Regions from separate parts of the Paenibacillus sp. PvP094 genome, predicted to be linked through region 1. Evidence: predicted binding sites of a transcription regulator. Region 1 holds the regulator's gene; each other region holds the start of a gene.
The links. The regulator Rex, encoded in region 1, represses fermentation and respiration genes when NADH is low (regulators of the CRP and FNR family bind a similar motif). The targets are predictions, from matches to a motif close to TTGTGAAATATTTCACAA.
Positions count from the first base shown of each region.

Region 2: nadA (quinolinate synthase NadA) is a predicted target of Rex. The motif match lies at 3,723-3,740, and genes of this name have one in related genera.
Region 3: adhE (bifunctional acetaldehyde-CoA/alcohol dehydrogenase) is a predicted target of Rex. The motif match lies at 4,031-4,048, and genes of this name have one in related genera.
Region 4: ABIC22_RS11190 (cytochrome ubiquinol oxidase subunit I) is a predicted target of Rex. The motif match lies at 3,458-3,475, and genes of this name have one in related genera.

Region 1 covers NZ_JBEPOM010000001.1:4,355,480-4,361,460, reverse strand. Annotated here, with positions in the region: gene ABIC22_RS20130 (hypothetical protein) at 1-328, opposite strand, end outside; gene ABIC22_RS20125 (amidohydrolase) at 373-1,677, opposite strand; gene ABIC22_RS20120 (redox-sensing transcriptional repressor Rex) at 1,664-2,317, opposite strand; gene dinG (ATP-dependent DNA helicase DinG) at 2,506-5,376, opposite strand; gene ABIC22_RS20110 (tetratricopeptide repeat protein) at 5,537-5,981, opposite strand, start outside.
Region 2 covers NZ_JBEPOM010000001.1:2,007,201-2,013,181, reverse strand. Annotated here, with positions in the region: gene tilS (tRNA lysidine(34) synthetase TilS) at 1-778, shown strand, start outside; gene hpt (hypoxanthine phosphoribosyltransferase) at 831-1,370, shown strand; gene ftsH (ATP-dependent zinc metalloprotease FtsH) at 1,472-3,517, shown strand; gene nadA (quinolinate synthase NadA) at 3,811-4,749, shown strand; gene nadB (L-aspartate oxidase) at 4,785-5,981, shown strand, end outside.
Region 3 covers NZ_JBEPOM010000001.1:4,175,217-4,181,197, reverse strand. Annotated here, with positions in the region: gene pflB (formate C-acetyltransferase) at 1-799, opposite strand, end outside; gene adhE (bifunctional acetaldehyde-CoA/alcohol dehydrogenase) at 1,331-3,943, opposite strand; gene ABIC22_RS19190 (Crp/Fnr family transcriptional regulator) at 4,381-5,097, shown strand; gene ABIC22_RS19185 (hypothetical protein) at 5,201-5,911, opposite strand.
Region 4 covers NZ_JBEPOM010000001.1:2,409,452-2,415,432, reverse strand. Annotated here, with positions in the region: gene cydD (thiol reductant ABC exporter subunit CydD) at 1-919, opposite strand, end outside; gene cydB (cytochrome d ubiquinol oxidase subunit II) at 921-1,976, opposite strand; gene ABIC22_RS11190 (cytochrome ubiquinol oxidase subunit I) at 1,921-3,336, opposite strand; gene ABIC22_RS11185 (hypothetical protein) at 3,722-5,014, shown strand; gene ABIC22_RS11180 (glycosyltransferase) at 5,014-5,904, shown strand; gene ABIC22_RS11175 (glycosyltransferase family 4 protein) at 5,906-5,981, shown strand, end outside.

The DNA.
Region 1 (5,981 bases):
TCTGCAGCAATTCACTGTGCACAGCATTGCTTCCTGTGACCGGTTTATTGGTTGCATCAAACTTAACCCAGACGGCGATGTCCTGATTATCTTTATTTTTGGCCATCATCGTCCAGTAAATGTTATCTTCGCCTTCTTTTTGACCCCAGACGTATTTTCGGAGATCCTCATAAGAAGTTATCCCGAGCTGCTCCTGCGCCGCTTGAATAGCTAGCGCTTCTTCGTTGCGCTGGTCCTGGGTAATATAGACATAGAAGCGCTGTAATCCAAACAGAATCAAAATTAGGATAAGCAGCGAGATCCAGATCCATTTCTTTTTTCTTTTCAAAAGCCGAACTTCCTTTCCCCTATGACGCTGCTGCTATTCTGAAATTAACGGGCGAGCAGTCCGTCAAATGCAAGTTGAGACTCGCGCAGAATGCGCTCTTCATCCATAGTAAGACATTCACCATGTTTCACCAGCTGTTTGCCGTCAACCCATACATGCTCCACATCCTTGGCTGAAGCGGAGTAAATGGTATGAGAGATCAGATCCGTGTGCGGATAGAAGTGTGCTTGTTCAATATTTAGCGCAATGAAATCAGCCTTCATGCCGACTTGAAGTGCTCCCGTATTGTTCAGGAAGATGGATTTGGCACCATACCCCGTTCCAAGTAGCAGCGCTTCTCCCGCTGGAACCGCTGTTGGGTCACCGGATACTCCCTTGTGAATCAAAGCAGCCAGTCTCATCTCTTCAAACATATCCAGGTTGTTGTTGCTTGCTGGTCCGTCTGTTCCCAGAGATACGGTTACTCCAGCTTTCAGCAGATCCGGAACACGCGCAACACCCGAAGCAAGCTTCAGGTTGCTTCCCGGATTGTGAGAGACCGCTACATCATGGCGTGCCAGAATTTCAATCTCCTCATCATTCAAATGCACGGCGTGAGCTACGAGAGAAGGTCGAGAGAAGAAACCGAGCTTTTCCAGATGTACCACTGGACGCAGTCCATAATCCGTTACATTCTGTTCGACTTCGCGAAGGGTTTCCGACATATGGGTGTGCAGCGGCAGATCCAGATCATGTGCAACCTGTACCAGCTTCTCTATGTAATCCGGAGGGCAAGTATACGGCGCATGCGGTGAGATGATCGTCGTAATTCGACCACCAGCCTGTCCGTTCCACTCGCGTGCAAACGCAGCCGATTCTTGCAGTTTGCGCATTTGCTCTTCTTCGGAACAGAGACCAATGACACCACGTGCCAATGCGGCACGAATCCCGGATTGTTCAACTACTTTTGCCACCTGGTCCATATGATCATACATATCCAGGAATGCCGTTGTTCCGCCTTTCAGCATTTCTAATACAGAAAGGGAGGTACCCCAATACACGTCCTCAGACGTCATTTTCGCCTCCATAGGCCACATTTTCTCCTGAAGCCATACTTGCAGGGCCAGATCGTCCCCGTGGCCTCTCAGAAGCGACATGGCTGCGTGACCATGCGTATTGATCAGACCCGGCAAAAAGACCAGTCCTTTGCCATCAACCTTTGGCAGGCTCTCATCTCCATCCGGCAGTGTCTCACCAATATGCACAATCTTATCCTCTTCAACGACCATATACCCTTGAACCACGGTCCATTCCGTACCACTATTTACAGCAAATTTGCCGTTATGAATTACCCATCTATTTGTCGTCATCTTCCTCGTCGTCCTTTCCGTTCTCCAGATAATAAGCCAGGCTAAGCAGATCCGTTGTAAAATCAGCATGATGAATGCGGACGTGCGGTGGTGTTTTCAAGATGGTAGGTGCAAAGTTCAGAATCGCTTCAATGCCGGATTCCACGAGCTGATCGGCTACGTTCTGAGCTTCGGTATCCGGAACGGTAATGATTCCAATACGAATATTATCTTTTTTGACCGAATCCGTTAGTTCATTCATGGGCTGTACTTTCAGGCTGTTAATCTGACTGCCGATCTTAGGACCGTATGCATCGAAAACAGCAACAATTTTCATGTTGTCTTTCAGATAGGCGTTGTAATTGGACAATGCATGTCCCAAGTTACCAGCTCCGACCAGAGCAACATTGATTTGCTGATCAATTTTCAAAATATGACGGATTTTCTCGATTAGATACGATACGTCATATCCAATGCCTTTGCGACCGAAGTCCCCAAAGTATGCAAGGTCTTTGCGAATCTGGGCAGGATTAAGATCCAGGCGTAGTCCCAGTTCCTGTGATGACACCGTGCCTACCTCACGTTGATGCAGTTCATTCAAATAGCGCAAGTAAACAGGCAATCTGCGTACCACAGCTTCCGAAATTTTATCTGATTTCATTACATTACTCCCCCTTACCAAGGCCACAATAGATAAATAAAAATGTAGCATCCCGCATAACCTTTTTCGTTTCCGAATGAAATCATGCAAGATGCCTTATAAAATATCAAGTTAAAAGTGCTTCAAAAATAATTCACACCCTAATAAAGTTTACAGCGAGAAGCCCTTATTACGCAACGACGTCATCCCTAATTCGCCGTAGTTTCATCCTGTGCTGGTGTTTCCAGCCACTCGCTAATCCGTGGAACCATCTGTTCAGTCAGCATATGTTCCATTTTGGGACCGGGTAATGAATATAGGAAATACTTTCCGTAATAAGACTCAATTACCCTTGTATCGTAAACGATGACAATGCCCCGATCCTTGGCCGTACGAACAAGCCTGCCGAATCCCTGCTTGAAACGGATGACGGCCTGTGGAACAGACAGCTTCATAAACGGATTCTTTTTCTGTTCCTGCAGCAGTTCACTCTTCGCCTCGACAAGCGGATGGTTCGGTGGCTGGAAGGGCAATCTCACAATGGCCAGACAGGTTAGCGCCTCGCCAGGGATATCTACCCCTTCCCAGAAACTGCTGGTGCCCAGCAGAACGGTTGCTTTTGCATCCTGGAACCTGCGTGTTAACTTGGAACGACTGCCACTATCAACGCCTTGACCAAGCAGCGAAATATCGTTACCCGACAGCGCTTCTTTTAATGGGTCGTAAACCTGGCGCAGCATTCGGTATGAAGTAAAGAGCACCATCATGCGGCCCTTTGTCGCAATAGCCGTTTCGGCCAGAGATCGTACAAGCATGTCGACAAAGTGAGCATCCCCCACACTGCCTTTTACGCTTGGGAAATCACGAGGGATGACCAGCAAAGCCTGGTCCCTATACCGGAATGGCGATGGCAGCATGGACGTCAGCAAACGGTTATTATCGGCTGCTTCCTGCAAGCCAAGCTGTTCAATCATGAACTGAAATGACTTATCGACCGAGAGCGTAGCCGAAGTAAGGACAACGCTTTTCTTTTTATCGAAGAACATGTCCTTCAACTGTGCACTAACATCGACAGGAACGGCATACAGCTGCAGTGATTTGCTGCGGAATTGGCCGCTTGCCTCCATCCAGTATACCGTTTTGGCATCATCCATTCGCATGAAGAAACGAAGGTTTTCTTTGAGCGTTGCCAAATCCTTAAGCAGACTTGTAATGTCCGTGATCAAGCTATCCGATTGATAATCGTCCTGGTCTTCTTTCACTTCAAGAAGCAGCTTGTCTCCCTTGCGGATCAAGTCCCCCAGTGTGACATAAATCTGGTTCTCGTAATCCTGCAGCTCCTGCCACTTCGCCGGTTTCATTGAAGGCTTCAGTCTGAGGGAAAATTGCCCCGTTTCTCCCGGAGAAGCATCACTCCGCTCAGGCAGCAGGTTAAACAAGGCATCGCTCAAACGATCCCACATTTCTTTGACTTCAACAGCGAGCGGAAACATCTGGTCAATGACTGAGCCCCACTGCACCGAATTTTCATGCCCCGCCAGTTGTGTTCGCAGCATGGGAAGCTGACCGTTCCGACTATCCTTAAACAATCGGGTCAGGGTATGAACCAACGTGAAATATTTCATGTGAAGACCCAGGTGCTTACCCGCCACATCCTCAAGATGATGAGCCTCGTCGATTACGAGACTATCGTAAGCAGGAAGAAGCTGGTGAGCTGCTTTTACATCCGTAAACAATTTAGAATGATTCGTAATGACGATATCGGACAATCCTGCTTCATGCTTCGCCCGATGGTAGAAGCACTTCCTGAACCACGGACAAGAACGTCCCAGGCAGGATTCCGATTCGCTCTGTACCGTTTCCCAAAAGTCCCCACCGCGCGCACTGAGGTTCAGCTCCTCGTCATCTCCAGTCTCTGTCTGGGTGAGCCACACAATCATCTGAGCCGCTGTAAAATAATCTTCTTTCGGTGTAGCGAACTCACGTTTGTTGATCTTGTGCTCAAACTTCCGAAGACACAGGTAGTGCCCCCGACCTTTGAACACGGCAGCCTTAAACGGAAAAGGCACCACTTTGGTCAGCAGCGGGATATCACGCTCCCGAAGCTGTTCCTGCAGGTTGATGGTATGCGTGCTAACCATTACTTTTCGTTCCTGCTTCACACTTTCATATATGGCCGGCAGCAAGTACCCCAGGGATTTCCCCGTACCCGTACCTGCTTCAATTAACAAATGCTTTTCTTCGTCCAGCGCTTGCCTTACACTGCTGAACATCTGTGTCTGTGCCTCGCGTTCTTCATAGTGATCCAGGGTATCCTGCAGATTGGCCCGGACCTGATCCATATACTGCTCAAAACTTACACCTTCGAGCGGATTACCTTCGCGTTCATCGCGTGGAGCACCGATCTCAGTCCAATCACTCACATTCAAGGCCAATTGGCGGTAATACGTATGTCCATCCAGATCCTGTATGGGCTCTGCTTCCTTCTCACTGCGCATGCCGTCGAAGAACCAGCCCAGATCGCTGTCCTCAGGTGCAAACAGGTCGCTGAGACGCTGTATCGTAATCAATGGCAGTTGACGCAGTTCATCCAAACACTTCAGGAGCACATAGGCCGTTGCCAAAGCATCACTGTCTGCCTGATGAGGACGGTCGTGCTGGAATCCGAATTCTGAAGATACATACCCCAGTTGATAAGAACCAAGTGAAGGAAATGAAATTTTGAGAAAATCAATGGTATCCAGAATACGTCCGGTGAACGGCAAGTAGCCGCATCGGTCAAGCGCATTCTGAAGGAAATGAAAATCAAAAGCCACGTTGTGTCCCACCAGGACAACATCGTCAAGCAGCGGAACCATCTCCATCATCATCTCTTCGAGTGAGGGAGCGTCCGCCACATCTTCGTCAGTAATCCCGGTTAATCCCGTAATAAATGGAGGAATAGGCACACCAGGGTTTACATAAGAACTATATATTTGAGTTATGCTGTAGTCATGATCTATGATGGCAAGTCCGGCTTGTATAATCTCACCGTCGGACTGCGTGCCGGTTGTTTCGAAATCCAATACGGCAAATTTCATTGCAATGTACAAGTCCCTTCCATTCCAGTCTATGTTACAGCATAGCAAAAAAACGGGCATTTGAAAATTAACTGACAAAAAAGGCGGTGTTCCCTCCATGATCTTAAAGGAGAAAACACCGTCTTGATGCCGCTGCACTGCACTTGAATTTCAAGTACGGTCAGCTTATTCCATATTGCAGTTGTCCGCTGTTCAGCCTGCAGGCTTCCATATTATACAACGGTTCGGTCAACGTCGGGTCATGCTGGAGTGCCTGTGCAAACAAGGAACATGCTCCTTTGGGATTCGCCATCTTGGCTTCGAGGCAGCCCAGTGCATTACAGGCTAACCCCTTCAGCCTCGGAGAACCATTCAAGTGTACGATGAGCCGCAGGTGACTTCCCGCTTCCGCGGTTTGATTGAGGTTCATATGCGCAAGTCCCAGATAGTACCGAGTCAGTGCACTATCCGGATATTCGGCAATAATTTGTGAGAACTGCACAATCGCCTGTGGATACATCTGTAACTTGAAGTATCCCTGACCGCGACTAAAGGATTCCAAATGGATTTCAGGCAGAGCCGTGACGGCTTCCTGTTCCGGTTGGAGTGCCACCGGCTGTTTTAAA
Region 2 (5,981 bases), 2.3 Mb from region 1:
TAATGGACAGCTCACGCCGTCTTTGAATCGGCTTGCCGAAATTGTGGGCGATGAAGACGATTTCATGGAGCAAGGTGCATATGACGCATACAGGTGTCTAGTGCAGGTGAACGGCGGAAGGCAAACCTTTGAGGTGCCTTCCTTTTTGAAGTTACATGTCGCTTTACAACGAAGGTTGATTAAACTAATATTGAATTATCTGCCTTTGGACAGTGATTTTGTCGACTTTACCCGTATCGAAACCATTCGCCGCAAGGTGATAGAGCCTTATGCGAAGACCTGGAGCCTAGATTTAGGACAGACACTCGTTTGTACCCGGGAGTATGATCTGGTTTCCTTTGGCTTACGGACAGACGTACAGGATCAATCTTTCGAGTATCGTCTCGTGCAATGGAACGGACCTTATGAGCTTTCACTCAGGGAGATTGACCGATATCTTCGGATCGTTCCTATGAGTCCCGAGGACTATCTTGTACCGGAAACGGCTGATCAGGCCGCATTTGATGCGGATCAACTGCTCATGCCGCTGGTTGTGCGTTCACGGTTACCTGGAGATACCATGAAAGTCATGGGATTAAACGGAAGCAAAAAGGTGAAAAATATTTTCATCGATGAAAAAATCCCCCCCTCTGTCCGTCCGCGTATTCCCGTGGTTTGCGACGGAGCAGGCAACATTGTCTGGTTGCCGGGTGTTCGCCGGTCGAATATTGCACCGGTGAAGGAGGATACTTCCGCCATCCTGTACATGACTGTAGGCAATTCAGCGATTCAGGGGTAGTGGTTATGGTTCAGGTAAGGCTTTCATAGTATAACTTAGGAGGTTCGCACAGTTGCAGAACGACATTCAGGAAGTATTGATCAGTGAAGAAGAAATTCAAAGTAAAGTCAAGGAATTAGGCGCAACACTAAGTGCCGAATATGCAGGTCGCAATCCTTTGGTCATTTGTGTGCTCAAGGGTGCGTTTATATTTATGGCTGATTTGGTTAAAAACATAACGGTACCTGTTGAAATGGATTTCATGGCAGTATCAAGTTATGGAGCATCCACCAAATCGTCAGGCGTTGTTAAGATCATCAAGGATCTCGACGTCTCGGTTGAAGGCCGTGAGGTTCTCATTGTCGAAGATATTATCGATAGTGGACTTACGCTCAGTTACTTAATTGAACTGCTTCAAAATCGCGGTGCCGAAACGGTGCGCGTGGTTACGCTTTTTGACAAACCTTCAGGCCGTAAGGTTGAGCTTGAAGCTCATTACACCGGCTTTGACATTCCTGACGCATTCATCGTCGGATATGGTTTGGATTATGCCGAGAAGTACCGAAATCTCCCTTACATCGGGATTTTGAAACCGGAAGTATACAGCAGTTAATAAGCATGCTAGTTCCAAGCCCAGTTCTGCTCGTGCCTTCTGTTGAGAAGCCATGTCGGGCTATGTTAAAATAATTAAAGTGTCTCGAGAGGAGGTAGGGGATGAATCGGTTCATCCGGAATTCTGGTTTTTATTTGATTCTTTTTTTAGTCGTGGTGGGCATAGTGCAGTTCGTCAGCAATGGCGGCGAAGCCACAGATAATCCTAGATATGATCAGTTGCGCACGGCGGTTAAGGCGAACAACATCTCGGAATTGACGGTTCAATTCGACGGTCAGTCTTTTCTTGTGACCGGTCAATATAGAGAGAAGCCTAGCGAAGCCAAATCAGAAAATTTCTCAACGTACATTCCTCCTACGGATGAAGCGATTAGTGAGCTTGTTGCGGCAAGTGAAGCTAATAATTTCAAGTTAAATCAGGAGCCAATGAGAGGTGACAGCATCTGGCTGACACTTCTGACATCCTTTATTCCTTTGATCATTATGTTCCTGCTGTTCTTCTTCCTGTTTAATCAGGCACAAGGCGGCGGCGGTAAAGTAATGAACTTTGGTAAAAGCCGTGCCCGTCTCTATAACGAAGAGAAGAAGCGGGTTACATTTGAAGACGTCGCAGGTGCGGACGAAGAGAAGCAGGAGCTTGTTGAGGTCGTTGACTTCCTCAAAGATCCTCGCAAATTCGCAGCTGTAGGTGCACGGATTCCTAAGGGCGTATTGCTCGTGGGGCCTCCGGGTACTGGTAAAACGTTGCTTGCTCGTGCCGTTGCAGGTGAAGCGGGTGTGCCGTTCTTCAGTATCTCGGGTTCTGACTTCGTCGAAATGTTTGTCGGTGTCGGTGCATCCCGTGTACGTGACTTGTTCGAAAATGCAAAGAAAAACGCCCCATGTATCATCTTTATTGACGAGATTGATGCTGTAGGTCGTCAGCGTGGAGCTGGCCTTGGCGGTGGTCACGATGAACGTGAACAAACGCTCAACCAGTTGCTCGTTGAAATGGACGGATTCGGAGCCAACGAGGGTATTATCATCGTGGCTGCAACGAACCGTGCAGATATTCTGGACCCTGCCTTGCTGCGTCCGGGACGTTTTGACCGTCAAATTACGGTTGACCGCCCTGATGTAAAAGGTCGTGAAGCGGTACTGAAAGTACACTCCCGTAACAAACCACTCACAAAAGATGTGAAACTGGACATTATTGCGAAGCGTACAACAGGCTTCTCTGGTGCGGATCTTGAGAATCTCCTGAATGAAGCGGCATTGCTTGCGGCACGCCGTAACAGAAGAGATATTTCCATGCGTGAGGTAGACGAGGCGATCGACCGTGTCATCGTAGGTACGGAGAAGAAAAGCCGTGTCATCAGTGATCGCGAGAAACGAATCGTTGCTTATCACGAAGCAGGCCATACCATTGTAGGATACTTCCTGGAACATGCCGATATGGTACATAAAGTGACCATCATTCCGCGCGGACGTGCGGGTGGATATGTAATCATGTTGCCAAAAGAAGACCGTATGCTGGTTACCAAGCAAGAGCTCTTGGACAAAGTTACAGGGCTCCTCGGGGGCCGTGTGGCAGAAGAATTGTTCATTGGTGAAATTGGTACCGGTGCATACAGTGACTTCCAGCAAGCGACAGGTATTGTTCGCAGCATGGTTATGGAGTACGGTATGAGTGAGAAATTGGGACCTATGCAATTCGGAAGTTCACAAGGACAGGTATTCCTTGGACGGGATATCGGCCATGAACAGAATTACTCGGATTCCATCGCTTATGAGATCGATCAGGAAATGCAGCGCTTTATCAATGAATGTTACGAGAAATGTAAGGACTTGCTCGTAAAACATTCCAAAGAAATGCATTTGATCGCTCAAACGTTGCTTGAAGTGGAGACTCTGGAAATGGATCAGATCAAACAATTGATCGAGACAGGTTCCTTGACTCCAAAACCGGAGAGCGATAATGATAACGAAGGTACGCCAAGTGAAGGCGGAGAACCAATCGTCGATAACATCGGTGATGTGCGTGTTCGCATTCAAGGCAAAGACGAAACACCTGAACCACCTGCCGGAGATATCCCTAACGATGCTCCGAATCTGGATAAAGGCAACAGTAATGATCCAGATGATGGTGGTACGAAGCCAACGTCTTAATGTCTAACAGAACCTGTTCTGAGAACAGATCAAAGAGAGCCGAGAGGCTCTCTTTTTTTGTGCGTTTTGTTCAAATTGCAGAGATAATGATAACTGCGAGCTAGAGCGCGAACTACGCAGGAAACGGTTGATTAGGGTGTTGTTCTGTGCCCTTTTCATTTATTGACAGAGTCGTGAACGTTGTGTACATTAGGTGTTAAACCGCTTGTGATTCGTTTCTCAAGCGAAAATATCGACGCAGATAGTCACAGGAAACGGCGCATGGCGCTGTCCGTCAAAGGAGAGGATCACAGGTGGAAGCTCTGGCTTTAGAGCGCAAGGCTGAGATGAACCGGGAGCTGCGAGCGCGGCTGATGGAGTTGAAGAAGGAACGTAATGCTATTATTCTTGCTCATTATTACCAACGTGACGAAGTACAGGAAGTAGCCGATTTTCGTGGGGATTCATTTCTATTGGCACAGAAAGCCGCACAAACGGATGCGGATGTCATTGTATTCTGCGGGGTTCATTTTATGGGTGAAAGCGCTAAGATTTTGGCCCCGAACAAGACGGTTATTATTCCGGATGAACGTGCTGGATGCCCCATGGCAGACATGGTCAATGTTGAGGGCCTGCGTAAACTGAAAGCGCAGCATCCCAATGCAAAAGTAGTGACGTATATCAATTCCTCGGCTGAGATTAAGGCGGAGACCGACATCTGTTGTACATCGGCCAATGCAGTCCGGGTTATTCAATCTGTTGATTCTGATGAGATTATCTGGGTGCCGGATAAAAACCTCGGACATTATGTTCAGCAGCACACAGACAAAAAAATGATTATCTGGGAAGGGTATTGCAACACTCACGATATGCTGACTGTAAAAGACGTCGTCGAGATGAGAGCCAAATACCCAAATGCCGAGTTTGTCGTACACCCGGAATGTCGTCCCGAAGTCGTGGAGATGGGAGACTTTGTAGGCAGCACGACAGCCATTCTTGAATATTGTAAAAATTCTTCTGCCAAGGAATTTATCGTAGGAACGGAAGATGGTACAGGATACCAGCTGCGACTGGATAGCCCGGATAAACAGTTTCATTTTGCCACCAAGTTCCTGGTGTGTCCAAACATGAAGGTCAACAACCTGAAGAAACTGGTAAAATGCCTGGAAACGATGAAGCCGGAAATTTACGTACCACCGGCCGTTGCCGACAAAGCCAGAGAATCGCTAGAGCGCATGTTACTGGTGAAGTAGCATGCGCTACTCTTGCTCCGAGACAGGTGAATAGGATGATACCGCAATATATAGTGGATTTTGATCTGTCCCAGCTGCCCATTGTGGAGACGGATGTACTAGTTATTGGTTCTGGCATTGCCGGATTATATACAGCCATCAGGGCAAGCAAACATAATCAGGTATTGATGATTACAAAGAAGTCGTTACTGGAGAGCAATACCCGCTATGCACAAGGTGGCATCGCTGCGGTAATCGCTGAAGATGATTCCCCTGCGTACCATCTGCAGGATACACTTGTGGCTGGAGCGGGCCTGTGTCGCCGCGAGGCAGTGGAAGCATTGGTAAACGAAGGCCCGGATGGAGTACAGGAACTAATCCGTCTGGGCACATTGTTTGATGTGGAGAACGGCGAGCTGGCGTTGACGCAGGAGGGTGCGCACAGTCACCGCCGTATTTTGCATGCAAATGGTGATGCGACTGGATACGAGATCGTGAGGGCTCTTGCAGCACAGGCAAGTGCACATTCAGGTATTGAAGTCTGGGATGAGCATTTTGTCATTGACTTGATCACGGATCACGGAGAATGTGTAGGGGCATTGGTTCAGAAGTCTGACGGTACCAAGGTGTTTGTAAAAGCGCGTGCTACGGTGCTCTGCTCCGGTGGGGCGGGGCAATTGTACCGCTATACAACCAACCCGGAGGTTGCCACAGCTGACGGTGTTGCCATGGCATATCGTGCAGGTGCAGTCATTCGCGATATGGAGTTCATTCAATTCCATCCGACATCCCTATGTTATCCGGGTGCTCCGCGCTTCTTGGTTTCTGAAGCGGTACGGGGCGAAGGCGCGTTTCTGCGAAATATCAAAGGTGAGCGTTTTATGGAACGTTATCATCCACAGCTTGAACTCGCTCCGCGCGATATTGTTGCACGAGCGATTGTTAGTGAGATGGAGATGACGAACAGTACATTCGTGTATCTGGATATTACTCATGAATCGGCTGAGTTAATCAAGCACCGATTCCCTACCATATATGAGACATGTATGCGGTACGGACTGGATATGACCACAGACTGGATTCCGGTTGCTCCTGCAGCACACTATATGATGGGCGGCGTCAAAACGGATTTGAACGGGGAGAGCAGCATTGGAAGGTTGTTTGCTTGTGGTGAAGTTTCCTCAACGGGAGTCCACGGAGCCAATCGTCTGGCGAGTAACTCATTGTCTGAAGCCATTGTATTTGGGCACAGA
Region 3 (5,981 bases), 180 kb from region 1:
CTTTGATGGCAGCGAGGTAACCGAAGTACAGCCATTGGAACGCCTCTTTCGCTGTGGTAGCCGGCAGGGAAATATCGAAGCCATGCATTTCGCCCAGCTGCTTCAATTCCTGTAGAGCCCGGATTTGTTCGGATAACTCTTCACGCAGACGAATGACATCTTCATCAATGACATCCACTTCAAGAGCGTTCAGTTCTCCTTTTTTCGCGCGGATCAGGAAGTCCACCCCGTACAGAGCAACCCGGCGGTAATCGCCGATGATCCGACCGCGGCCGTAAGCATCAGGCAGACCTGTAATGATGCCGGCTTTGCGCGCTGCGCGCATCTCGGATGTATACGCATCGAATACACCCTGATTATGTGTTTTGCGAATATTAGTAAATATATCAATGACTTCTTGAGGCATTTCGAAGCCGTAAGCCTGACATGCATCAATCATCATGCGAATTCCGCCTGTAGGCTGAATGGAACGTTTGAATGGAGCATCGGTTTGCACACCGACGATCTGTTCCTTGGATTGATCCAGATACCCTGGTTGGTGAGACACGATCGTTCCCGGAGTGTTTACGTCCACATCCAGTACACCGCCGTTATCCCGTTCTTTTTTGGTCAGATCAGATACGATGTCCCACAGGTCTTTGGTGTTCTGTGTTGCCCCTGCGAGAAATGCTTCATCCCCGTAATACGGAGACAGGTTGTGTGCCAGAAAATCATTCACATCCACGGATTTGGTCCATGTGCCTTTCGTAAAGTTTCTCCAGCCTGTTTGTTGTTTTACGTCTTTTTCGATCACCGACATAGTAATCCCTCCACAAATTTGGATTTCCGGACACATGACAGGGTGCAAGCAAAATCGTCTCATCTGTGCCCAGAGCCGCGATTAATGTGAACTTTTTCACATATCAGCCGGAACACGTTCTCTCTACATGGGAACCGGAACCGCGGGATGGATGTTTTTCTTACATTTTCAGTATACGTCTTGCGGGTTTCACCATCTGTGATTTTTATCACAAAGTTAGTGAACTTCCTCACTCCACCATTGCAGGATCATGGTGAAGGTAAAAGTTTACACCGGATCACTGCGTGGTAGAACAACCTTCCAATCGCTGTTATCTCCAGATTTTTTCGTTCCCTTTTCAAAGGGAAAAATCCGGAGATAAACGCGAACGCTTCGCTTTTACAGGTTATTTCTCCCCCTCCGTTGTTGTGTAAAATGTTAACTTCAACGGATCCCCAAAGGATTCCGTCATCGACAAAAAGACGGCAATCGGGGCTCCCCTCCCGGGGAACCCTGAACCTATTGCCTAAACCTTGCTGTTAACGATACTGTTTATTCAAACCGTCCGTAGAACGCATTGCGGTAAACGTCTGCCAGTTCAGTCACCAGCGGCAGTTTCGGATTGGCAGTTGTACATTGGTCTTCGAAAGCACGATCGGCCAGGTAATCTACATGAGCTTCAAAATCCTTGGCATCAAATCCGATTTCCTGGAACGATTCCTCAATACCAAGTGTTTTGTTCAGTTTGCGAATTGCATTGATGAGGCTGTTCACCCCTTCTTCTGTAGTTCGTGCAGGCAATCCCAGAATTCGAGCAATTTCAGCATACCGCTCATCTGCCACAAAGTGCGAATATTTCGGGAATGATGCAAATTTGGTTGGTTTTTTCGCGTTGTAACGAATGACGTGCGGCATCAGGATTGCATTGGTACGTCCATGTGCGGTGTGATACTGTCCGCCCCATTTGTGCGCCAAGCTGTGGTTAATCCCCAGGAACGCGTTAGCAAAAGCCATACCGGCAATCGTCGAAGCATTATGCATTTTCTCACGTGCCAGTTTGTCCCCTTGCAGCGCCGATTGCTCCAGGTATTGGAATACCAGCTGGATCGCTTTGATCGCCAGACCATCCGTGTAATCATTTGCCATAACCGATACATAAGCTTCAATGGCATGAGTCAGTACGTCCATACCTGTATCTGCAACCGCTGTTTTCGGCAGTGAATAGACGAATTCAGGGTCTACGATGGCTACATCCGGTGTAAGCTCATAGTCTGCCAGTGGATATTTGGTGTTGCCCAGATTTTTATCTGTGATTACGGCAAACGATGTTACTTCCGATCCTGTACCCGATGTTGTCGGAATCGCTACGAATTTTGCTTTTGATCCAAGGCGTGGGTATTTATAGATCCGTTTACGGATATCCATGAATTTTTGCTTCAGATCGTTGAAGTCCGTGTCCGGATATTCATAGAACAACCACATGGCTTTGGCAGCGTCCATTGGTGATCCACCACCAAGAGCGATAATGCAGTCAGGCTGGAAGCGGCGCATCATTTCTGTACCGCGGTCTACCGTTGTTGTTGATGGATCGGGCTCTACATCCGAGAATACTTCGATTGCTACCGGCATTTGGCGTTGACGCAGATAATGCTCCACTTTTTCCACATAGCCCAGTTTGACCATCATGGCATCCGTAACGATGGCTACGCGAGTAATATCAGGCATTTTGGCCAGATACTGCGTTGCTCCTTTTTCGAAGTACACTTTGTTTGGCACTTTGAACCATTGCATATTCACGGTACGGCGAGCCACCCTTTTCACGTTGATTAAGTTGACGGCAGTGACATTCGATGAGGTCGAGTTACGGCCATATGAACCGCATCCCAGGGTCAATGACGGCATGTTTGTGTTGTAGATGTCCCCAATGGCACCGTGTGTGGATGGCGAATTCACGATGATCCGTCCTGTTTGCAGACGATCCGCAAATTTGCTTATCACTTCTTCGTTATTCGAATGAATAACAGAGGAGTGCCCCATGCCGCCAAAGGCAACCACTTCCGCAGCACGCTCAATCCCTTCAGCTGCCGTTTTTACTTTGTAACAAGCGAGTACGGGACTTAATTTCTCTGCAGACAGTGGGAACTTGGTGCCGACGCCTTCAATCTCTGCTACAAGAATTTTGGTGCCAGCCGGGACTTCGATACCACACATTTGCGCAATGGTTACTGCCGATTGACCGACAATCGCCGGGTTAACGGCACATTTCTCCGCATTGATGGCACCTGCTGTCAATTTCGCAGCTTCATCCTTATTGACAAAATAACAACCGTTCGCAATCATTTTCTTTTTCACCTGATCAAAGATCGGCTCTTCGATGATGACTGCTTGCTCGGAAGCGCAAATCATGCCGTTATCAAACGATTTGGACAAGATCAGATCCGTTACCGCCTGATTAATATCTGCCGTTTTCTCGATAAAGCAAGGTACATTCCCTGGTCCAACGCCGAGTGCCGGTTTACCACAGCTGTACGCTGCGCGTACCATTGCTGATCCACCTGTCGCCAGAATGAGCGCTACATCGTTATGATTCATCAGTGCATTCGTGCGGTCCATGGAAGGATCATCAATCCACTGGATACAGTCGGCCGGAGCACCATGCTTCACTGCGGCTTCCAGCAGAATTTTGGCGGCTTCGCGGCTGCAGTTCTGAGCTGATGGGTGGAAACCAAAGATGATTGGGTTACGTGTTTTGATGGAAATCAACGCCTTGAACATCGTGGTGGATGTCGGATTGGTCACCGGGGTAATTCCCATGATAATGCCGACTGGCTCCGCTATTTTCTGGAAGCTCTCGTACTCGTTATCTTCAATTACACCTACGGTTTTGTCATATTTGATGCTGTGATACACATATTCTGTTGCAAAGATATTTTTGGTGATTTTATCTTCATACACTCCGCGGCCGGTTTCTTCCACCGCCATTTTGGCAAGCATCATGTGTTTGTCCAGACCTGCCAGTGCCATGGCTTGCACGATGCGGTCAATCTGTTTTTGATCCATGGACATGAATGCTGCGTGTGCTTTATTCGCTTTGTCAATTAACGTTTGAATATACTGACCTGCTGTCGGTTCTTTTGCTGGGGCGACTTCGTTCTTTACAGCCATCTCCCTCATCCTCCTAAAGGTTCGTATTGGTTTTTGGTTTGTCTCTCTTCTTTACGTACACATCGTAACATGTCGAAAAGGTTAATTATGTGATTATTTTCACAAAGTATAACAAATTTAATTTAAGTTTTTTGGAGTTCCTTCCACAGGTCATTTTCACTTCCTATTTAAACTATATAGCTGTCAAATGCAGCCTTCCCTCTCCAAAGTGAATTTAATCACAATGTTTGAAATTTCGCCATTTTTGCCACCTTTCCATGCCCCTCAAACGGTAAGATTAGGTATATACTGAACTTAAAAATTGAACCACCGCAATTTGTACCGTCCTCCCCGGCGGAGATGACCCTAATCAGGACGGTAACGATTGCGGCGAACCATGGAGTGGGGACTGCATGTTTGTAATCCCCCTCCAGTGGATACAAAGGGGAGATAGACTTATGAGAGAACAACTGAGTGTCATGGAAAAACGCGGCAATACCAACTGTTTCTCGGAAGTGAATTTCAATCATCTGCTCGTAACCATGAAAGACCGTACCTATCCTGAAGGGACCCACCTGTATTGGGAAGGTGATGTGTCCGACAAACTTTATTATATGAAAAGGGGCCGTGCCCAGATCACCAAATCAACAGATGAAGGCAAAGAACTTATCATGTACATGTACCAGTCCGGTGATATGATTGGTCAGGCAGATCCGTTCTTCGGTTCCAAGCATACGTTCTCGGCGGAAGTGCTGGAAGACAGTGAAATCGGTGTACTGGAGCATAAAGACCTGGAGATGCTGATCTGTCAGCATTGTGATTTCGCCATTGATTTTATGAAATGGATGGGCATACATCACCGCTTAACCCAAACCAAGTTCCGTGACCTGATGTTATACGGTAAACCTGGTGCGCTCTGTTCCACCTTGATCCGATTGTCCAATTCTTATGGCGAGCCCCACGGCGATCACGTGATTATTCATAAAAAAATTACCCACACGGATCTGTCCAACATGATTGGAGCTACCCGCGAAAGTGTGAACCGCATGCTTAGCGATTTGCGCAAAAAAGATGCCATTGAATATGATAACGGCATGATTGTTATTAAGGACCTGAAGATGCTCCAAGGCATCTGTCATTGTGAATTATGTCCCAATGAGATCTGCCGCATCTAAGCATTAAGTGCTTGAAGTCATCACCTTTCGGTACTAAGCTTAATCTATACGTGACATGAAAAAAGCCCGTCCTCCTGCAGAGGTCCGGGCTTTATAATTATGTTTAAGATGCCGTTAACTGTAATTTAACCGCATCCCGTGGATTCAACTTCATATCCAAACCATTTTCCATCAGTTCCTTATCATTCACCATGATTACCCAACGCTGATTCATGCGAGGAACAACATTTTCAACCGAAACGACGTATTTGTTGTTTTCCGACATTCTGACGATGCCGCTGGACTTAAGTACATCCCGAACCGTGCACTCCTGGATATAGACACCCGCATATTGACGATTAAGGTCTGGCATAATATTGCCGCCGCTGATCTTGAGCAGGGTTGTCTGATATGCAACACCTTCTCCTGTACTGTCGGCGGCTTTTACGTAAATGATCACTTCATCCTTGGCATGAAGCTCCATGCCCCAGTTTTCCGGATCAATATCCTTGCCGTTTAGCTTAACTGCCCAGCTTAGCGAGGAATCAAGTGAAACTTCCCCTACGGATTGAATCCGCTTGCCGTCGGCCGTAAAATCAACCAGACCACTGTTCAATAGCGCCTTCTTAAGCGTGAGTCCTTCACTAAAATCCCTCTTAATCGACTTCGTTGCATCAGGCAAAAAAGTGCTTCCATCGACAGCAACGGTAATGGTATTGGAAGTATCGGTCTCCTTGACCACCGGCTGTTCAGAAGGCTGTGTCTCTGTACATCCGGCTAGAATTGCCATAATAAGCAAACATAAACCGATGTAACCGGGGAACTTCTTCATCATGTCGGTAACACCACCCTGCGTAAAATCTTCACCCTGTTGTCCATAACTTCTATTATGGCACAATATTCAT
Region 4 (5,981 bases), 1.9 Mb from region 1:
CAATGGCTTCTCCGGCTTCCTTGCCGTCCAATGTGGCATGATAATCTGCACCCACCATACGCACAGGCAGGAAATACTCCGGTGCCAGAATAAGTACCGTCAGTGCCGGTCCGAGCAGCATTTGTCCTTCCGTTAGCCGCAAGCCAAGGCCAACCGCGACCGAGGCAACCGAGAGCATAGTGAAGAAGTCCAGCGCGAAGGAAGACAAAAAGGCCATGCGCAGTGTAGACATCGTTGCTTTTCGGTAGCGCTGGCTGACTCGAATAATCGTGTCTGTATGCTTGCCGCTCTGGCCCAGCGTTTTCAGCGTTTCGAGTCCGCGAAGCGTATCCACAAAGTGATTGGCCAGTGCCTTGTATGACTTGAATTGCCCATCAATCTTACGCTGTGCAGCCAGACCGACCAGAATCATAAACACAATTAGTATGGGAAGGGTCACCGTCAAAATAACACCGGACATGATATCCAGCTTGAACACATACAAGAGAATAATGATTGGGGTAAATCCCATGCCCAGCATGCGGGGGATAAATAGCTCCAGATACGTCTTGTACTGGGCTGTTCCTTCGCGTGCCAACGTGACCAGATGCCCTGTTCCTTCCGTTTTGGCAAAACGCGGGCCAAGCCTGAACCACTGCTCTACCATTTGCCTGCGCAGGTCTGTTCCCGTTTTCTCTGCATATCGCATCGCCACCAGCTGCAGCCAGAAGGAAATGGCATACCGGGCAGCAAATGCAGCCAGGAACAGCAGCAGCACAGGGTACTGCTCTGCGATGGATGACCCTTCGAACAGTGCCGTTATGGCTTCGGCAAGCCATTTGGCCTGCATAATGATCGTTATCGCCTGCAGCAATACCAGCGCTGAAGCCAACGCCAGTACAGGCCGGATCCCCGGCAGCTTCAGCAGTCCCCGTCCCATATCAGTACTCCAGGTGATGCTGCTCGTTCAGACGTTTGCGGAAAATGTAATAACTCCAGATCTGATATCCAAGGACAAAAGGCAGCAGCGTGCAGGCTACAATCGTCATCACTTTCAGTGAATATGCACCGGAAGCCGCATTATAGACGGTCAGGTCGAACGCTGAGCCGAAGGAGCTGACCATAACTCTTGGAAACAGGCCAATGAATACAGAGGCAAACGCGATGGCAATAACGGCTCCGGTCATGCCAAAAGCCCAGCCCTCACGCTTATGCCGTACGAAGTAAGCAGCGAGACCCAATGAAACGGCACCAAGGACCACCATGATCCAGAGCGCCCAGCCGCGAACGGCAAACACATCTGTCATGAAGTAGGTCATCACCGCATACACCGCAAGAATGGCGGCCAGCGGCAGCATTAATTTATGTGCCATATTCAACGCCCGTTCCCTGAGATCGCCAACGGTCCGCAAGGAAGCGAACAGCAGCCCATGAACGAGACACAACAAGGTTACACTTAGACCGCCAACAACGGTATACAGGTTGACGATGTCCAGGAATCCCGCACGCATCTGCATCTCCCCATCAATGGGCAGACCCTTCATGAGCGTTGCAAAGACAACTCCGAACAGAAATGGCAGGAGGCTGCTTGAGACGACAATGATGATATCCCATGTTTTGCGCCAGCGCTGCTGCTTCATCTTGCTCCGGAATTCAAAAGCGACTCCACGGCCGATCAATGCGAGTAATACAACGACAAGCGGCAGGTAAAAACCGCTGAACAAGGTGGCATACCAATGCGGAAAAGCAGCGAACATTGCGCCGCCTGCCGTGATTAGCCAGACCTCGTTTCCATCCCAGAACGGACCGATGGAGTTGATCAGGGTACGACGTTCACGATCTGATTTGGCAATCAGGCCTGTGGACATTCCCACACCAAAATCGAAGCCTTCCAAAAAGAAAAAACCGACAAACAATACAGCGATCAACAGAAACCAAAGCTCACTTAGTGACAACGGAATACCCCCCATCCATGCCGAACGGATCGGCCGATTCATCGTGTTCCTCCGGCTTATCTACTGCGTGCGGACCTGCCTTGATCTCACGAACGAACAGATAGACCATGACAATGCCCAGAAGCGTGTAAGCCGCCGTAAACGCAATGGTAGAGAACAGAATCTGGCCTGCGCTCACGTTAGGCGATACACTGGCTTCGGTCGTCATATATCCGAATACCGTCCAAGGCTGCCGTCCCACCTCCGTCATAATCCAGCCCGACGTATTGGCGATGAAAGGCAGGGAGATGGCAAAAACCATCAGGCGCATAAACCATGTTCCAGCTACCTCCAGCTTCTTGCGCAGCGCCAGAAATGTACCGTACAGGGCGAGTACAATCATTAAACCACCTGCAGCAATCATGATACGGAAGCTCCAGAACGTTGTCCGTACTGGCGGGATGTAGTTCCCTGGCCCATATGTCTGCTGATACTCGGCATTGAGTTCCTTCATACCTTGAACACTGCCGGAGAATTTGCTGTAGGATAGATAACTGAGCAATCCGGGAATCTTGATCTCACCGGAGTTCTCCTGTTTGTCAGGATCTATTGCTGCGATGACCGTCCACGGCGCAGGATCTTCCGTTGTTGTCCAAGTTCCTTCACTGGCTGCCATTTTCATCGGCTGCGTCTCCACCAGATATTGCGCCTGGAAGTGCCCGGAGAACGCCACACCGAATGAGGAAACAAGACCAATGATGATGGCAATATTGAACGATTTGCGGAAAATCTCCACATCCTGCTTTTTCATCAATTTGTACGCACTGATGCCGGTTACCACGAAGGCCCCTGTCATTAATGCGCCAAAGATCGTATGCGGGAATTCAACCAGCAGCTGACCATTGGTAAGCAGCGCGAGGAAATCATTCATCTCGGCACGGCCGTTGTTAATCTCGAAACCGACCGGATGCTGCATGAATGAATTGGCTGCCAGAATCCACAATGCGGACAGGAATGTGCCGACAAATACGAGCCAGATACAGGCCAGATGCACCTTTTTGGATAACCGGTCCCACCCGAAAATCCAGAGCCCGATAAATGTAGACTCCATAAAAAACGCCAGTAAGGCTTCAACCGCCAGTGGCGCCCCGAACACATCCCCGACAAAGCGTGAATACTCGGACCAGTTCATGCCGAACTGGAACTCTTGCAGAATACCTGTCACGACCCCGACGGCAAAGTTAATCAGGAACAGCTTGCCCCAGAACTTGGCCATCGTTTTGTAGATCTCCTTGCCCTTGACTACGTACAACGTCTCCATAATGGCTACCAGCAGTACAAGACCGATGGACAGCGGTACAAAAAAGAAATGGAAGATCGTTGTGAGTGCATATTGGATACGCGATAACATAATCGGATCCATACCGTTACCCCTTCTTTCTGTTTACATCGCAGTGATTTGCATTTGGCATGGAAGCTGCACCTTCGCTGTCTGTCCGCCAAATACGTGATGAACGTATTGTGCCAGATTGCCTATTTTGTACATGTGACAATTATCACAATCTACGTTAGAATTGCGAAAAAAATGTGACGATGGTCACACATTGGATAAAATTCAGTCTAATATGCGGCTTATCTGCTTCGTCTATTCAGGGAAGTTGCTCATGTTTGGCACAACATGCCCATATGCTAGAGTCAGACATATCATGCGAAGTGCCTTAAGGGCTGTACATATGATGTGGAGAGATGGAACACCTCCGGAAGCGGAGGCGGAACGTTAGAATGCAGTCAAAGTGAGGTGATGACCTATGGATAAGCCCGAATCGATACCGGAGATCAACGGGAAAACAGCGTCAAATGAGGATGGCAGGAAATTCCCTCCTAATCGGTACATTCTTTTTCCCCGCAAAGGGGGATGGTCCACGTTTCCTTATCCGGACATCGCTGCCCTGCTCTCGGCCGAGGGAGAAGTCTTATATGTAAGCAGTCAGGAACGATCGGAAGAGATGCCCCCGGCCATTTCAGTAATCACCCTGCCAGAAGCTGAGATTCTGCTCCAGCAAAATCACACCGCAGCCGTCATTGCACACCCCTACTGGCTTACAGCAGTTCAATCGCTGCATCCGAAGATCAGCATTGTGCTGCTTCCTGAACCGGCAGGCGATGAAGCAAACTCTCCGCTGTGGGAGGGTTGTATATCCAGACTGGTTGGTACTGCCGATCTGATCGGCACGTCTTCGGAAACACGGTACATGAAGCTGGCCTTTCAGGGCGTCCGCGCGGTCTGGCTGGGCGGTGAAGACAAGGCTCCGGCTGGCTCCATACACAAGGATGATCTCGAAATTCCGCTAAGAGATTATGAGCTGCTTTTTCTTCATGCCCTCAGACAAACCGTTACCAAAGCACCGGACACCATCACTCCGCTCCAGTGCAGCATCCGTGCAGACTATTACCGCCAGCTCCGTTCCAAAACAGGGCCGCATGAGACGATCTCCTTTTTGCTGGCAGCCTATGAATATTTGCTGGACGACTCCCGTGCAGCAGCGTCCCTGAAGGAGGCCTTTACACATGCGATCATGAACGGACGAAGTGATTGTGTGCAATCACACTATCGGTTTCTATCCGCCATTCATGCCAAAGCTGGAGAAGTTGAATCTGCGCTGCAAGTCTACGGAATCAGTGCAGGCAGCGAACAGGAACGGCATCACTATGAACAGCTGTGCCGCTGGCTCGAGGCAGGGGAGAATCAGCTTGTGCAGGCAGAGCTGCTGCGGTTAAACGATGATTACGGAGCTGCGCTGGGGATATTGGACGCGCTTGGAGGAGAAACCGCCCGGCATTGGAAGTTCCGGATATATCAGGAGACCGAATGTGTGGAGGATGCTCTGGCTCTGGTCCATGCGGCAGATATTCAGGATCGTTCCAGCCGCAGGGATTATCAGGAGTTATCAGGGACTGCCATGGCCTTGCGGGGAGATCGTCACGGGGCAGTACGACAGTTTCTCGAAGCCGCGATGGAGAATGAGGAAGCTCTTGCCCGGATTGTGGAGATGGAACTGCTGGACCACGCTGTACAGCAGCTGCTTGGGGAGGTGCCGTGATGCTGGACCCGAAGAAGCGCACGCAGCATAATCAGGGGCTGGGCATGCAGCCTGACATTCGTATTGAAGTTCACCCCTCCTCTTCCGAAGCATTGGCGGATCATCAGATGGACTCGAAGAGCAATGAAGTGGAAAGCGAGGGTTCACGACCCACACCTTCTTCTATCCGCCGTGTCCGCAAAAGTCAGGGGAACAAACTGACCGCCATGCTGCAGGTCCGTAATGAACGCGGACGATACCTCGAGGAAGTCCTCCGTGATCTGAGTGAATTCGTGGATGAGATCGTTATCGTGGATGATGCGAGTACCGATGGAACACCAGATATATGCAGGTCCTATCCAAAAGTTATTCGGCTTGAGAAACTGGAGAAGCCTCTATTTGCTGAGGAATGGCGGCTCCGCAATACGTTATGGCAAGCAGCTGTAAGTACTTCACCGGACTGGCTGCTGTCCGTTGATGCGGATGAACTGTACAGTACGGAGGCCAAGGAAGCAATACGTGATCTGATCAACCAGGACCATGCAGACTGGGTGGCATTCCGATTCTACGATATGTGGGGTGGACGGACCCACTACCGGGATGACGAACTTTGGGGCCTGCACAGACGGCATACGGCATCACTTGTCCGCTATATGCCCGAGTATCCTTACTTTTACCCACAGCAGAACCATCACGTTCCCCGTCTCCCCTTGTCCTGTTCGGTATTGCCTGGCATTCGCACGGAATTAAAAGTACAGCATCTTGGGTGGGCGGGCAGCCTCGAAGACCGGGTTCGCAAGTATCTGCGTTACAAACGCATTGATCCCAGCGGCGAGTGGGGCAGTCTGGAACATTACGAATCCATCCTGGACCCGGAACCTCGGCTGGTTCCCTGGAAGGAGGAGCATTGAGATGGGTGTGGTCAGCATTTTGACACACAGCTTCACGGATGGATACAACCGGGAGTTCGGACGGGTATTCGGAGGGG